DNA from 2 places in the Lysinibacillus sp. FSL K6-0057 genome. Region 1 is predicted to be linked to the other one. Evidence: predicted binding sites of a transcription regulator. Region 1 holds the regulator's gene; the other holds the start of a gene.
What was found. The regulator NrdR, encoded in region 1, represses ribonucleotide reductase genes. The targets are predictions, from matches to a motif close to AACACNATATATNGTGTT.
Positions count from the first base shown of each region.

Region 2: a site for NrdR is predicted at 6,164-6,181, ahead of MHB40_RS12490 (glutaredoxin). Genes of this name have one in related genera too.

Region 1 covers NZ_CP152047.1:3,702,079-3,710,671, reverse strand. Annotated here, with positions in the region: gene polA (DNA polymerase I) at 1-1,854, shown strand, start outside; gene mutM (bifunctional DNA-formamidopyrimidine glycosylase/DNA-(apurinic or apyrimidinic site) lyase) at 1,867-2,739, shown strand; gene coaE (dephospho-CoA kinase) at 2,753-3,346, shown strand; gene MHB40_RS18390 (glyceraldehyde-3-phosphate dehydrogenase) at 3,553-4,575, shown strand; gene nrdR (transcriptional regulator NrdR) at 4,763-5,233, shown strand; gene MHB40_RS18380 (DnaD domain protein) at 5,250-6,614, shown strand; gene dnaI (primosomal protein DnaI) at 6,642-7,571, shown strand; gene thrS (threonine--tRNA ligase) at 8,137-8,593, shown strand, end outside.
Region 2 covers NZ_CP152047.1:2,551,313-2,559,905, reverse strand. Annotated here, with positions in the region: gene nrdF (class 1b ribonucleoside-diphosphate reductase subunit beta) at 1-480, opposite strand, end outside; gene ltrA (group II intron reverse transcriptase/maturase) at 597-2,378, opposite strand; gene nrdE (class 1b ribonucleoside-diphosphate reductase subunit alpha) at 3,237-5,330, opposite strand; gene nrdI (class Ib ribonucleoside-diphosphate reductase assembly flavoprotein NrdI) at 5,327-5,686, opposite strand; gene MHB40_RS12490 (glutaredoxin) at 5,683-5,907, opposite strand; cobalamin riboswitch at 6,024-6,202, opposite strand; gene MHB40_RS12485 (hypothetical protein) at 6,503-7,162, opposite strand; gene MHB40_RS12480 (hypothetical protein) at 7,156-7,350, opposite strand; cobalamin riboswitch at 7,552-7,741, opposite strand; gene MHB40_RS12475 (enoyl-CoA hydratase/isomerase family protein) at 7,866-8,593, opposite strand, start outside.

The DNA.
Region 1 (8,593 bases):
GATCTTGCGTATAATGGGCCAAAAGAAGATGAATTAATCAGTGTGTGGCGTGAGCTTGGCTTTAAATCACTGCTTGATAAAAGTGACTTTACAGTGCACGAAGAAGAGCAAGCACCTTTCGACTATGACCTTGTTCAGGAAATTCAACCTGAGGACTTACAAGATGTGATGGCTGTGCATGTTGAACTGGAGAATGAGCATTATCACACTTGTCAGCAGCTAGGGATTGCGTTGTCAGATGGAACAAAGACACAATATATTCCTTTTGAAAGTGCAGCAAAATCAGATACTCTCCGTCGTTGGTTAGAAGATGCCACAAAAATAAAATATATGTCCGATTCAAAGGCGGCTCAAGCATCATTGAAGCGAGCAGGGATTCAATTAGCTGGCGTTGACTTTGATTTGCTACTTGCCTCTTATATAAATAATCCAGCATTAAGTGGCGACGATATCGCCACACTTGCAAGAGAATTAGGCTATTATGATGTTCAATTAGATGAGGCGGTTTATGGAAAAGGTGCCAAGCGTGCAATACCTGACTTGGATCAGCTTGCACAGCATGTAAGTCGCAAAGCCTTTGCTGTGTGGTCATTACAGCCGAAGCTGGAAGCATTATTAAAGGAAAATGAACAATTCGATCTTTATAAAAACCTAGAGCTACCATTGGCAGGAATTTTAAGTGAAATGGAAAGTGAAGGGATTACAGTTAACCGTGCTACATTAGAGAAAATGGGGCAAGAGCTTAATGACAAGCTTGTGGTGATTGAGCAAGAAATTTATGCGGAGGCTGGAGAAACGTTTAATATTAATTCACCTAAACAATTAGGTGTGATTTTATTCGATAAGCTAGGGTTACCTGTAATTAAAAAGACTAAAACAGGCTATTCCACTGCTGCAGATGTACTGGAAAAATTACAGTCAGAGCATGCAATCATTGAACATATTCTGTTGTATCGTCAGCTTGGAAAATTACAATCCACGTATATTGAGGGCTTACTAAAGGAAATTCATGCATCAGATAGCAAGGTGCATACGCGCTTCCAGCAAGCTTTAACTGCGACAGGGCGTTTGAGCTCTACAGACCCGAATTTGCAAAACATCCCAATCCGTTTAGAGGAGGGGCGCAAAATTCGTCAAGCCTTTGTACCATCAAAAGAGGATTGGATACTATTTTCTGCTGACTATTCGCAAATTGAATTACGAGTACTTGCACATATGTCAGAAGATAAAAACCTTGTTGAGGCTTTCCGAGAAGGAATGGACGTTCATACACGTACAGCTATGGATGTATTCCATGTATCGGAAGATGAGGTGGATAGTAATATGCGTCGCGCAGCGAAAGCTGTTAACTTTGGCATTGTCTACGGTATTAGTGATTATGGTCTTTCACAAAACTTAGATATCACGCGTAAGGAAGCAGCCAATTTTATTGAAAAGTATTTCGCAAGTTTCCCTGGCGTAAAACAGTACATGGATGACATTGTTCAAAATGCGAAATTTAATGGTTATGTTACAACGATATTAAATAGACGCCGCTATTTACCAGACATTACAAGCTCCAACTTTAATTTAAGAAGCTTTGCAGAGCGTACAGCAATGAATACGCCAATTCAAGGAAGTGCTGCTGATATCATTAAAAAAGCAATGATTGATATGGATGCTCGATTGAAAAAAGAAAAGATGCAGGCCAAACTACTGCTTCAGGTGCATGATGAGTTAATCTTTGAAGCACCTAAGGAAGAGATTGCATTGCTGGAAAAAATTGTACCAGAGGTCATGGAAAATGCTATTGAGCTTTCAGTACCGCTAAAAGTAGATTTTAACCATGGTTCAACATGGTACGAGGCAAAATAAGGAGGGGTTCAAATGCCTGAATTACCAGAGGTAGAAGGTGTCGTCCAGGCATTGAAGCCAAAGGTTGAAGGACGTACCATTCAACAGGTTCAACTTTCTGAAAGAGTACATTTCTCTTTTAGTGAGGGTAAACAATGTATTGTCAAACAAGCAGAGCCTGATACTTTTGAAATAACGATGTCCCAGATGACAATTACCAAAATTGAACGACGAGCAAAATATATTTTCTTTCATTTGCTGAAGGATGATGTTCCATATGTCCTTGTCAGTCACTTAGGTATGACAGGTGCATGGTTCGTTGTGAATTCACCCGATGAAATTAATGAGGCGAAATTTCAAAAGCATATCCATGCAACATTTGAAATGGCAGATGGAGGATATTTGATTTATTCAGATATTCGCCGTTTTGGTGAACTTCGTTTTCTGACAAAAATTGAAGATCATGCGCCATTGACAAAAATGGCACCAGAGCCATTCGATGAGCATGCTTGTGACTTTTTTATAACAAAATCTAAGCTACCAAAGTATGAAAATAAAGCAGTAAAAGAAGTGATTATGGATGGGCAAGTCATTTCAGGCTGTGGCAATATTTATGCAACGGAGGCATTGTTTGCTCAGAATATTCACCCTGCACGCAAAATGAATCGCATTAGTGAAAAGCGAAAGCGGGCATTATTTGAGGAGATTGTTGCTGTCCTACGTCAAAGTATTGAAGCAGGTGGTTCAACTATTTCTGATTATCGAAACATTAATGGGGAAGCCGGAAGTATGCAGAATCGACTAAAAATGTATGGGAAAAAGATATGTCCAGCATGTGAAACGGCAACAAGTCAAATGACAATTGGTGGGCGTACCTCGGTTTATTGCCCAAATTGTCAACATTAAAGGGGATTTAGCAATGATTATCGGACTTACAGGAAGTATTGCAAGTGGAAAAAGTACAGTAGCTAAAATGATGAGCGAACTGGGATTACCGATTGTTGATGCGGATATTGTAGCACGAGATGTCGTAGAACCTGGAACGGAGACATTAGCCCTCATAGCTGAAAGCTTCGGACAAGCTATCTTGCTTGAGGACGGCCATTTAAATCGAACAATGCTTGGAGATATCATTTTCCATGAGCCTGCCAAACGCAAAACGTTAAATGATATTATGCATCCAGCAATCAGAAAAGAAATGTTACGTCAGCGTGATGCCTATTTAGAGGCAGGACATGAGCATGTTGTGATGGACATCCCATTGTTATTTGAGAGTAAGCTGCAGCATTTTGTGGAACGTATCATTGTGGTATCGGTCAGTGAAGAAGTTCAGCTTCGACGCTTAATGGAGCGAAATAATTTAACAAAAGAGGATGCATTGGCACGTATGCACTCACAGCTGCCGATGTCTGTCAAAGAAAAGGGTGCACATGCGGTCATTTATAATAATGAAAATATAGAAAACACAGAAGAACAATTAAAAAAAATCCTGCGCTATTGGGGTGTTATTTAATTGGTTCTTTTACGATGCGTAGCAAGCCAACTTTGCTGCGCATTTTTTTATGGGGAAACGCCATAATAAAGAATAATTTTTCAGAAAATAAGAACTTTTATATTCTCAATATATAATGTTCATCTTTTTTAAAATTGTGTTATACTAATCACCATAAAGTATATAATTAATTAATCTGAGTATGTACTCACAGGAGGATATTTTAAATGACAGTATCAATTGCTATTAATGGTTTCGGACGTATCGGACGTATGGTTTTCCGCCAGGCTATCGTACAACAAGATTTAAACATCGTTGCAATTAACGCAAGCTATCCTGCAGAAACGTTAGCACATTTGATTAAGTATGACACAAATCACGGAACATTTGAAGGTACGGTAGAACCAGCAGGCGATGCTTTAGTTGTAAATGGTAAACGTGTTCAAATTATTAGTGAACGTGATCCATTAAAATTACCTTGGGCGACAATGGGTGTAGATATCGTTATTGAAGCTACTGGAAAATTTAATGAACGTGATAAAGCAGCCATGCATTTAGAAGCTGGCGCGAAAAAAGTAATCTTAACAGCACCTGGTAAAAACGAGGACGTAACAATTGTTTTAGGTGTTAATGATGATAAACTTGATATTGCTAAACATGATGTTATTTCAAATGCTTCTTGTACAACAAACTGCCTAGCGCCAGTAGCAAAAGTATTGAATGACACATTTGGCATTGAAAATGGCTTAATGACAACAGTTCATGCCTATACAAATGATCAAAAGAACTTAGACAATCCACATAAAGATTTACGTCGTGCACGTGGATGCGCACAATCTATTATTCCAACATCTACTGGTGCTGCAAAAGCATTGAAATTAGTTTTACCTGAATTAGAAGGTAAAATTCATGGTATGGCACTTCGTGTTCCAACACCAAACGTATCTTTAGTGGACCTTGTAGTAGATTTAAATACAGATGTAACAGTTGATGCTGTCAATGCAGCATTTGTAAAAGCGGCAACAGAAGGTCCAATGAAGGGTATTCTTAATTTCTCTGTTGAACCATTAGTATCTGCTGATTACAATACAACAACTTATTCTTCAACAGTTGATGGACTTTCTACAATGGTTTTAGGCAACCGTAAAGTAAAAGTACTTGCTTGGTATGATAACGAGTGGGGCTACTCTGCACGTGTTGTAGATCTTGTGAAAAAAGTGGCAAATGCTTTAGAAACGGTAAACGCGTAATAATCTTTATAGAGAGCACATTGAAATCGAAAAGGTTTCAATGTGCTCTTTTTTTGCAGAAACTTTCCTTGTACTTTAGGTGCTTTAGATTTATCATGAGCACACAAACGTGAATGCACTTTTCTTACATGTAGGAAATTTGTTATAATAGATATATTAAATTGTTGTAAACCAGGAGAGTAATTATATGAGATGTCCATCTTGCCAGTTTAACGGAACGCGTGTTGTGGATTCGAGGCCAGTAGATGATAATAAAGAAATTCGTAGACGTCGTGAATGTGAGTCATGTGGCTTCCGTTTTACAACGTTTGAAAAAATTGAAGAGACGCCATTAGTCGTTGTGAAAAAGGAAGGTTCACGAGAAGAGTTTAGCCGTGAGAAGGTACTTCGTGGGCTTATTCGTGCTTGTGAAAAACGTCCAGTGGCACTTGGTGTACTGGAGGAGCTTGTCCTGTCAATTGAAAAAGATCTTCGTCGTATTGGAAATTCGGAAGTACGCTCAGAAGATGTAGGTGAAATGGTTATGGACCGTTTAGCTAAAATCGATGAGGTCGCTTATGTGCGTTTTGCATCGGTCTACCGTCAGTTTAAAGATATCAATGTCTTTATTGAGGAAATCAAAGACATTATTCAACGTCAAACGGAGAAGAAATCATAGCAAACAGAGAGGATGAATGACGTTGATCCATTTATATAAGGAATTGCAGCCTGGCGATCCTTTCGACATTCGTCTACCTCATGCATTTTCTACACAGGAGCGTCAATTAGTTACATTATTGTATCAACCATTAACGGGATCAGAGCCAATTAGCCTCTATCTAACATTATGGGCAGAAGCAGAGCAAATGCCAAAGCAGCAAATGACACATTATTATTTAATGAATGTGCTAGGGTTGCCCATTGGTAAAGTGTTTGAGGCTCGTATTGCACTAGAAGCAATTGGTTTGCTGCGTACATGGAAAAAAGAAGATGCTGGTGAACGTAGTTTTTTATATGAGCTACAGCGCCCATTAGATGCAGATAGCTTTATGAAAGACCCGCTGCTGTCGATGTTTTTGTTTAGCAAAATTGGAGAGCAGGCTTATCGCAATTTACGTCAGCGCTTTATGTCACCTGTAAAGGACACGGCGTTTAAGGATGTATCTCGTGCTTTTATCGATGTCTTTAAGCCCGTACATGCTAATATTCCATCAGATTTACAAGTAGATACGAATCATAAGGATAAACAACAAAAAGTATATCCTTTTTATTTGGAGCAATTTGATTTTGATTTATTGCAAGCAGGTTTGTCCGAGCAATTGGTTCCTTCCAATTTGTTGACATTCGAAGTGCGTGAAGCCATAGCCAAGCTGGCCTTTTTATATCATTTAACAGCCCTTGATATGCAAAAAGTAGTGATACTTGCTTTAGATGATGATTTAGGGATTTCTCAGGAACGTTTACGAAAGGCTGCTGCTGATTTTTATAAATTAACAGTGTCTAAGGAGCCGCCCAAACTTGCGCGCGTTACTGAACCATTACCAGCAGCAGAAGCTGGACTAAAAACCAAGGATCAGGAGCTCCAACACTATTTAGAAACAACAGCGCCTGTCCAAGTGTTACGTGATATAAATAATGGTAAAGAACCATTGCAAACATCTGTTCAGCTTGCGGAAAATTTAATCGTTCAGCATGGCATGCCAATTGGAGTGGTCAATGCATTGTTAGAATACGTTATGCTAACGACAGATATGAAGCTGCCTAAAAAATATGTGGAAACGATTGCTGATCACTGGGTACGAAAAAATGTCCAGACGGCTAAGGAAGCAATGGAACTTGCCCGCCAAGAGCATGATAAATATACAGCTTGGAAAAACAAGCCCCAAACTACCAATAAAACGAATCAACAGACAAAGGGACGTTCAAGATATCAACGTGAAGAAAAAGTGCCTGAATGGTTTTATAAACGGAATGAAAGACAAGAGGAATCTACCTCTAGTACTATAGATTTTGAAAAAGAGCGACAAAAAATATTAGAGATGCTAGGAAAAAGCGAATAGTAAAGAAGGTGAGCAATAATCGAACCTATAAATGGACCATTAAAACGAGCAATTAATGTACCCTCGTTCAAAGAGCGCTATGAAGCCATGCGACGTGAAATTTTAGAACATCCGCATGTGCAGGAATTTTTAGCACAGCATGCAGATGAATTAAGCTATGACAATGTTGAGCGAAATTTACCTAAGCTTCATGAATTTATTAGTCAATCTACTGAGTGCTGTGGCTGTGATAATACAGAACATTGTACAAATTATTTAAAAGGGTTCCTACCGACATTAAGGGTAGTTCGGAATTCTATTGAAATGGACTATGTGCGCTGTGAGCAAAAGATACGGGAAGAAGAACGTCGAGATGTTGCGAATATGATTGCAAGTATGCATATGCCAAAAGATGTGCTACAAGCAACCATTCATGATTTAAGTATTGACGATGAATCCCGTGTGGCGATTGCACAAAAAGCAGCTCAATTTGTAAAATTGACAAAAGAAACTGGTCAATTACCTGCAAAAGGTTTTTATCTATATGGTAAATTTGGTGTAGGGAAGTCCTTTGTACTTGGTGCATTGGCCAATGAATTAGCGTCTATTAAAATTCGCTCTGTTGTAGTTTTCGTTCCAGAGTTTTTACGAGAAATGAAAAATGCCATTGGCGATAACACATTGAATGAGAAAATAGATTATATTAAAAAGGCTCCTGTCTTAATGCTAGATGATTTAGGAGCGGAAACCATGACTGCCTGGACACGTGATGAGATTTTGGGGACTATTTTCCATTATCGTATGGCAGAGCAATTGCCAACTTTTATTACGTCTAATTTTAATTATGATGAATTAGAGCATCATTTAGCGCAGTCACAAAAAGGTGATATTGAGGTAGTTAAAGCGGGACGAATTATGGAGCGAATTAAAGCCTTAACCGTGCCGATCGAAATGCAAGGCAAAAATCGTCGGATGTAACATTGATAGTTGCATTTTTCGACAATCGAGCGTATACTGACTCATATACTTAATATCAATATGCATTGATGAGGACATGAATTTTGTGTATCGGCTTATAGAGAGGGAAGTCAACGGCTGAAAACTTCCTAGTGTGAGCACATCATTTACTACCTACTGAGCAGCGAAAGGGATAATCTTTCGCCGGTCCCTAGCCCGTTAGCTAGCCTTGAGCTTCGTCTGACTTTATGTAAGTCGGAAGGAAGAAGGGTGGAACCACGAGCATACGCTTCGTCCCTTTTGTGAGGGACGGAGCTTTTTTTATTTTTCTCAGATTTCTTTGAAATTGTTGTGAGAAGTGGTGGCTCCGCTCATATAGAGAGGGAAGTCGCTCACGAAGGTGGCTAACCCGCTCCTAGAGAGTAAGAAACCGCTCAGAAAAATGAAGATTCCGCTCCAATCGAGTAAAGAATCGCTCAAAAAAGTAATGACTCCGCTCAAACTAAGCCATCGAGTCATGCAAACAATGGCTCCAGCCAATCATCAAGCATTATGTATTTAACCAAAACGAAGGAGTGCAAAGAATATGTCAGAAATGATTAAATTAACTTTCCCAGATGGCGCCGTAAAGGAATTTGCAAAAGGCACATCAACTGATGACGTAGCATTATCCATTAGCTCAGGCTTACGTAAAAAAGCTTATGCAGGTAAAATTAACGGTGTGTTAGTGGATTTAAAAACACCAATTGAAGAAGATGCAACAATTGCGATCATTACACAAGACGATGAGGAAGCACTTGAAATTTTACGTCACTCGACTGCCCATTTAACAGCACAAGCTATTAAACGTTTATTCCCAGATGTAAAGCTTGGTATTGGTCCAGTGATTGAAGGTGGTTTCTACTATGATATAGACTCACCAACACCAATCACTGCCGAAGATCTACCAGCAATTGAAAAAGAAATGAAAAAAATTATTGCTGAAAACCTAGAGGTGGAACGTAAAAATGTAAGTCGTGCAGAAGCACAAGCACTCTATGAAG
Region 2 (8,593 bases), 1.2 Mb from region 1:
GTCGCGCAAAATAAGTGAAATGATTTCAGCACTGTTTCGTAGGAAGCCTTGTCCCCCTAAGTACAATGGATAGAAAAAGCCAGAATAGAAAAGGAAGGATTCGAGCATGACGGATGAGAACATTGCTTTCCATAAACTCTCTGGATTGCCTTCTTCAATACTATTATAAATATCTGCAATTTTATTTGCCTTATACTGTAGGAATTCATTTTTCTTGACCCACTCAAATAGCTCGTCTATTTCTTCATTTGTACAAAGCGTTGTGAAAATATAAGAGTAAGATTTGGCATGGATGGCCTCAAATGCATCAAAAACAGTTAGGACAGCCTTCTCCTGTAAATCGTCTGTATAAGCGGCAACACGATTCATCCCTATATTTGTTTGTACAGTATCTAGTAAGGTTAATCCTGCAAATACTTTTTTATATGTGTCTTGATGCTCAAAGCTTTTCCATTGCTTAATATCTTTACTGACCGCAATTTATTGCGATAGGTAAGCCTTTGAAGTTATCTCCAGCTTTTCCCCCGCACCAAACCGTACGTGATAGTTTCCTATCATACGGCTTTCCATCAAAACTTTTTGATGTAGTAATTTATTTATATTTTGTTATTTCCGACTAAAACTCTTAATTCATTTAATTTATCAAGTTGTTTTTTATCTAACTTACTTTTATTCATGTAGTTTGAAATTGTTTCTTCTTTTGTTGAGTGTATAAGTTTATGAATATCCTTACTTACCCAAACAAGATTTTGATATGAATCATCTCCACCAACACTTTTCATAATCTTATGATGTAGTTCCATATTGTTTATTTGTAATGATTCGTTAGCGACAAAACATTTACCCTTTTGGGCTGCCATTAACGATATACAATTGTCATATAGTTCTACACTCATAGTATTAATTTTTACCTTTATCAGATATTCAATTAAACTTGTTTCAGAAAGTTTCTGATGAATCAGGTTTCTTCCTTTTTCAGTGTAATTACATATATCTGGATTAAATCTTAAAGGTATTTTATTCGTGCAACCATATACAGGGAAAATTGTTACTTTTCCAACTGTTATTAGTTTGTGTTTGTATTGACCATATCTTTGAAGATAAAATTTACTTCTACAATCTTCATTAGTTAAATGATGTTTCAATCTATTATACATGACCTTTCTAAGCAAGAAGTCGATTTCTCTCATATCTTTAGTGATATGAGAAGCCACTCTATAGTAATTGTGAATTCCAAGTATCATAGAATTCAATTTTTGAACTTCTTTACCCGTAGGTATTTTTTGTATAACTTTTACTTGATGCACTAAATTTTCATATACATTAGCTTTTGCTTTATTTGACATTCTACTATAACAAACATATTTAGATTTCTTCTTGATAGCTTTCATTTTAATTCCTAAAAACACCGTATAATTCTTTCTAAGATTAGTTATTTTAGATTTCTCAGGACTAATATCTAGTTTGAGTCTTATTTTTAACCATTCTTTAACAGCTATAAATACTTTTTGTGCTGTTTCGTAATCTCTGCAAAATACTTTAAAATCATCTGCATATCTTACGAAGAAGAATTCTTTAAGGTTGGTTTTTTTTTTTAGTGCTTGTTGTTGATTGCCGATTTTAGTATATGGAAACTTTGCTTCGAAAGTTTCCCATTGACTACTTAACCACCAATCTAATTCATTTAGAACTACATTTGATAATAGAGGACTAATTATTCCACCTTGAGGTGTCCCTTTAGTCATTTTACCTTGTCCTTCAACTTCTGAATTTAGTATTTTTTTAATAATACTAAGCACTTTTTTATCTTGAATACCTATAGTCCATAGTTGTTTCATGAGCTTATTGTGATTGACATTATCAAAGAATCCTTTAATATCAATGTCCACCACATAATTCATGTATGCATTGTTTATTAACGCTTGTGCCCGAGCTATAGCATGTTCAGTACCTCTATTGGGTCTAAAACCATAACTATGCTTATGAAATTTTGCTTCACAAATCGGTTCAAGAATTTGTTTAATGCATTGTTGTATGATTCTATCGTGCATACAAGGAATACCTAGTGGTCTTAAACCTCCACCATTCTTAGGAATTTCAACACGTCTAACACTTTTAGGTTGATAGTTTTCAAAACGTTTTCGAATATCATGAACGAATAATTTTTCATCCATTTTGTGAATATCCGATAAAACTAAACCATCAGTTCCTGCTGTATTTGAGCCTTTGTTGTTTTTAATGTTTCTGTAAGCTAACATGATATTTTGTTCACTTATGATTAAATCATAAAAGTTTTTGAAATATCTTCCATCTTTAGATTGTTCGTATAGTAAGTCTAAAGCGTCTTGTATATTGTAATATTCGTTGTTTCTAAGCAACTGTCTTTTCTTCTTTTTAGTCGTCAGGTCTACTAATCCCCCTTCTAATATAAATATTAGAGTGGTTTCGTATCTTCTTGTCTTACTCGAATCCTGTATAAATGAATTTACAAAATATCTACTTCATACTTGTTTTGACTAGAGGCTATCCCTAATATGTCATTACAACATATTTCAAACGGTTCGTGCCTCCGCTTTCACTTGCATTAAGAATAGTTATACAATTTAATGTTTTCCTATTCAACGTTTCATAGAAAGCAAATTCTCAACGTTGCAAGCTTCCCTTGTTCCGTTATCACTATCTTTACATATATCCTTAGGTTGTTGGTATAAGCCTGTAAGCTTGATAGTGCCTGTAACACTATATGGATTTTCATACGGAAGAATCTTACTAATCCACACTTACACCGCAACTTCGGCGGCAAATGCATTTCTACATTCAGTTCCTATAGACTCGTACATTCCCAACTTCGTCAGTTCTTTTGAACATCCTAACCATAGATATTTTATAGACCTCCGACCTATCTGATACAACCTTTACCTCTAAAGGTCTTTCCTTGTCTATTATTTAACCAACATTAGGGTATCATTCAGCCGACTTCACCGAGCTTTTAACAATCAATTATTTGCTTAATATCATGCTAATCGGAGTATTAAGGGAAGCATTTCAAGGCGTTATCCAATCATTCTACTTCTCGTGATAACAGTTATGAATTGATAAATCAATTCACTCTAACCTTGTGAATTTCGGTTAGAAACAAGTCGCACCTTCAGGAAACCAAATTTGCTTCCATTGCTGATCCCAAAATATTTGGGCAAGCTCACTTGTTGCTTTATTCCAATTGACGGCCTCATAGATTATATTTGACATGCTACACACTCCTCTAAGCTTTGTAATCGTTGACGAACATAGTAAACAGACTTAATGCCCTTTACCCATGCATAAATGTATACTTTAGCCAATTGTTCGGTTGTCCAATTGTCTGTTACATAAAGTGTCATGGAAATACCTTGGTCAACGTGTTTTTGAGAAGCTGCGTATAAATCAATTAAATCATACGGATTTACATCATATGCCTCCACATATAAATGGCTGTTGTCATTTGTTAGATGAGGCATTGGATAAATCGTTCTACTATCAGCATAATCACGAACCTCTACGCGCTCTGTACATGGTGCGATTGAAGCCGTACAGCTACGAATATATGAGATACTGCCAGTTGGGGCAATAGCCAAACGATAGGAATGGAATAGACCGTATTGCATTACATCCTGCTTTAACGTTTCCCACATCTTGTTCGTAATGATTGGAATATTGCCAAGTGCTTTCAACACAACAGGTGAAAGTTCTTCTTCAGTCTTAGTTATATATTGGTCAAAATAGCTACCTGATGCATAATCACTGTCCTCAAATCGGTAGAAGGTTGCAGCTTTTTCTTTCGCCATTTCCATCGAAGATTTCAGTGAGTAATAGTTCATCGCTTCCATAAAGTGATCCATGAAATCAATCGAATCTTTTGAGCCGTACAAGATGCCCTCCGTCACGAGATGCCCATGGAGGTTCATACAGCCAAGCCCTACAGAATGCATTAATTGATTGGCTTTTGCAACTGACGGTACATTCTTGATATGTGTCATTTGTGACACATTCGTTAATAAGTGCATGGCTGTATCGACTAATGCGCCGAAATCATTGACTTTACTTGCTGCATGGATATCAATAGACCCTAAGTTACACGATACATCGAGTCCATAGTCATTTGGTTGATCTTGGTCCGTAATAATACTTGTCTCTTGCACTTGCAGAATTTCGGTACAGAGATTGGACATTTTTACGCGACCAATGTTTTTTAAAGGATGTACCTTATTGACATTATCATCAAAGATTTCAAACGGATAGCCCGATTCAAATTGTGCTTTTTTCACCTCTGTGTAAAGCTTACGTGCATTCAAACGTTTAATTTTACGAATTTTAGGGTTATCAAGTAGCTCGTAATACATTTCTGAGATGGAGATCTCAGACATACGTTTGCCATATTCTTTATATATATCATATGGGCTAAACAAAACAATATCTTTATCGCGTTTCATCAGTTCGAAGAAAATACTAGGTATAATAATTCCTGTTGAAAGGGTTGCGAGGCGAATTTTATCATCGGCATTCGGTTTTTTAGATGAAATGAAATTTTCTATATCTGCATGGAAAATATTTAAATAAACAACACCAGAGCCATTTCGTTGCCCTAGCTGATTCGAATAACTGAAAGAATTTTCTAACAGTTTCGCAACTGGGATGACACCACTTGCACGATTCAGTATCTCTTTAATTGGATCCCCTAAAGGGCGTAAATCTGTTAAGTTGACCCCAACCCCACCACCAAGGCGTGATAGCTCTAAACAATAGCCAATGTTTTCGGCAATACTATTCATGGAGTCATCCATTGATAATTTAAAGCAGCTTACTAATTCACCACGTGCTTTCTTGCCACTATTCAATGCAGTTGGTGTGGCAGGTTGATAGGCTTCCATCATCGCTTCGACAGAACGTTCTGCTAAAGCTGTGTTGCCTTGAGCCAAATACAAAGCAATAATAACAATACGATCCTCATATTTTTCTAAAATCTCTTCGCCGTCACGACTTTTCATAGCATAGCTATCATAAAACTTGCTGGCGCTCATAAAGGATGGGAATCGGAAATTATAATCATAGGCTTTTTTATACAACTTCTTAATAAATTCCATTTCGTACATGTCGATAAATGCTTTCTCATAGTAGCCCTCATCAACTAAATAGCGGATTTTTTCCTCAATATCTATAAAATAACGCAAACGTACGTTGACATACTCTAAAAAGTAGCGGCGCGTAGCTTCACGATCTTTTTCTAACTCAAGTAATCCAGTTGTACTATAACGATTCAGTACGTCATTATTAAGCTTTAAATAGGTTTTCATCTCATTACCCTCGTTTCATAAAACGTTTGTATTGCTTCATAATCTGTTTGATTGCCTCGTAAATCTAATTTCCTTACTAAGGGTACATGATAGGTAGTAGCAATTTTCTCACCAGCAGCGCCAAATACATGATGGCCAAAGTTACTATTGCCACTGGCAACTACTCCTTTACAAAAATCTCTGTTTTTTTCTAAAAAGCGTTGCACCTTCGCTGGAATGTCACCTAAACCATCTGTGTAGGTAATTAAAAGATACGGCTTATTCAGTCGCAATTCTTCAGAGAGCTCGATAGCTTCTGCCTTTAATTTGGATACAACATTTCGGACATTGCCTGTACGACTTGCATAAACGATCATAGGGTAATCAACTCAATTTGAGAAACAATTTCCTGAACATCTCCTATAAAGGTTTCATTCATTTCTAAAACAGGCACACTTAAAAAACCTGCATCTATAATGGTTTGCTTAGCTTGTTCATCGTGATCAATGTTAACAATTTCTGCTTCAAGTCCTGCACGTTGTAATTCAGATTTTACCCACAGGCATTTTGGACAAATTGTTTTCGTATAAAGTTTCATAGAAATCCCTCTTTTCATAAAATAAAAAGGCTATCTCTTTAAGAGAGATAGCTAAAATGGAAACGTTAACATACTAAAAATACCGACGTTCCCATCTCTTAATCCCCGAAGAAATGATTAATTTGTTTTAGAAAGGCAGGTCTCCTGGCTTTGCTTCATTCTCTGATTTCCTTCCCATGCGCATGCACAGTGGATGCTATCATCGTCAGCTTAACAGTTGCGGGGACAGCGTCGGAATTGTACCGAACTTCCCTTTTAAACTACATATAGTAGTACCTTAGTAAAACGAACACAATATATTGTTGTTGTTCAATAGTTTTAAGTTTACCATCCTTCAAATGAAAAGTAAATCTAGATTCTAAACTTCTTTATTTTTGGATTATTCAGTATTTTTTATTATGTAGTTCGAAATAGATTATCACTAATTACTTATACCTAAACAAAATATATATTTTAAACGATGTACGAGATTTTCTATTAAAATCTATCTACAGTAAATCTATTCATTTATAGAATGCCTAAAATAATCTTGAATAGCTATGGAAACAGTCTATATTCTGAAGAAAAATAGACTGTTTGACACTAGGAACATCTATTAGTGCTTTTCAATAAACAGGGCCAATTCCTTATAAAATTCCGGCGTTGCTGCAGAATTTGTATGAAATTGAGGATTATATTTGGATAAAAGCTTATATAATTTAGTTGCAGTTAATAGATTCTGTTCTCTATCGTAAGCCCTAAAACGATCATAGACCTCTTTCACTTTCCCATTTACTGAATGAGAAAAGTAATATTGCACTTCTTTATCCTCTAAGTAGTCTAGTTGCCACTTGTAACATATTAAATTTGTGAGGAAAAACATTTCTAATGCTGGCATTTCCCCACCTTTCATTAGCAATGTCATGCCATAATCAAAGGCATTTTCTAACCATTTCACTCCATGACGGTCCCTGTAAAAACGAATTAATTTTTGTAGACCATGCCCTTGTTCTTTCACAAGATACGAGTGAATATTCGTATTTCCAGCATTTCTTTCCCATTCATCAAGAGAAAATTTATATTTTCTTATCAGTTTCATCCAAAGCTTTTGAAGTTTTTCTTCAGAAATAGCGTGTGTTTGTTTATTCCATTTTAACAGTATCTCTAAATATTCTAATACAAAGCATCTCTCTAGCTCAAAATGATCCAAATTTCTAAATAGAGTATCTTGATCAATATCAATGCTATCTTCTAAAATTTTTTCATCTATCAGCATTCTATTGCCCCGACTAACTCACGTTTTATATTTAGATAGGCATAATTAATATTTTTGTAATCATCAGGATTTTCTTGTATTAATATTTTGATATAAACTTGTAGGGAAATCATGTGCTCACTAGAAAGGTTGTTCATTATTTGCTGCTTTAATTGATTTTCATAAAATAAAATTGAATGTGATGTCATCTTGTTCACTCCTATTCGTTCATAAAAAAAACATCTTTCCCCTTAGGTAAGATGCTAGCTATGACTTAAATACTACATAGTTCTTCAACCAATATAAAATAAGTCGTCTATACTGAATAGAGACCCTTTTCTTGGTTGTCGCACTATGAGTATGATGAAGGTAATTCGTCACACTCAACACCCCCTATCCTCGTAGGTTTTTTGGCTGTACTAGACAAAGGCAGGTCTCCTGGCTTATGATCATCACACATTTTCCCTTCCCATTACATGACATAACAGTGGCTTTGAAAATGTACTCCGAATTACAGTTGCGGGACAGCGCCGGATTTTCACCGAACTTCCCTTTTAAACAAACTCATTATGAATTTGTACCTTTATCCTGTTATTCCGTTTTTTATAGTATAACATATCAATCTCTTTGCTAACTTACTTCGCATATCACTACAAACAAGAAACCATCTACCTTTTAAATAGTAGATGGTTTCAACGTTTATCAATAGAAAATCCACTTGTTTTTACTTTTTTACTGTCGCATTACGATCTTGAAAGAAATTTTCTAGGTCTTTATCTGTAAATTCATTGAATGTTTGATAGGTATATTGTGGATTTCGGTCCTTATCAATGACAACAGAGCGTACACCTTCAAAGAAATCCTCATGTCTTAAAAAGTTTTTAGCCAAGATTAAATCTGTCGCAAAGCATTCCTCTAATGTCTTATCTTGAGCATCTATCAGTTGCTTTAACGTAATCTTTAACGATGATGGAGATTTAGATAGAAGGAACTGCTTTGTTTCTTGCGCAAATTTACTTGGATCATTGTCTAAGGATTCAACTATCTCTTCCACAGTATATTTTGAAAAATGCTGATCGATCTTATGTTGGAGGTGAGCAAGATCACTGTTTGTTAAAGGTGTACTTGAATAGTCCTCCATTAATTGGCCTAGAGCTGTGCTGGTCTCCAATGTATGCCAGTCTAATTGTTCAATGCGCGCTAGGAAAGTGTCTAACTGATCGCTTGTCATGTAGCAATCTGCGCCATTGGCAAAGAGAACATCCGCAGCTCGGATGACCGATGCAGTTAAGGCTAAGTAGTATCCTACATAGCCTGGTGCTTGATTTAAGAAATAGCCAGCTCCAACATCCGGAAAGAAGCCAATATTCATTTCTGGCATAGCCCATTTCGTTCGTTCAGTGACGATTCGGTGGCTTGCCCCATAGGTTAATCCGACCCCACCTCCCATGA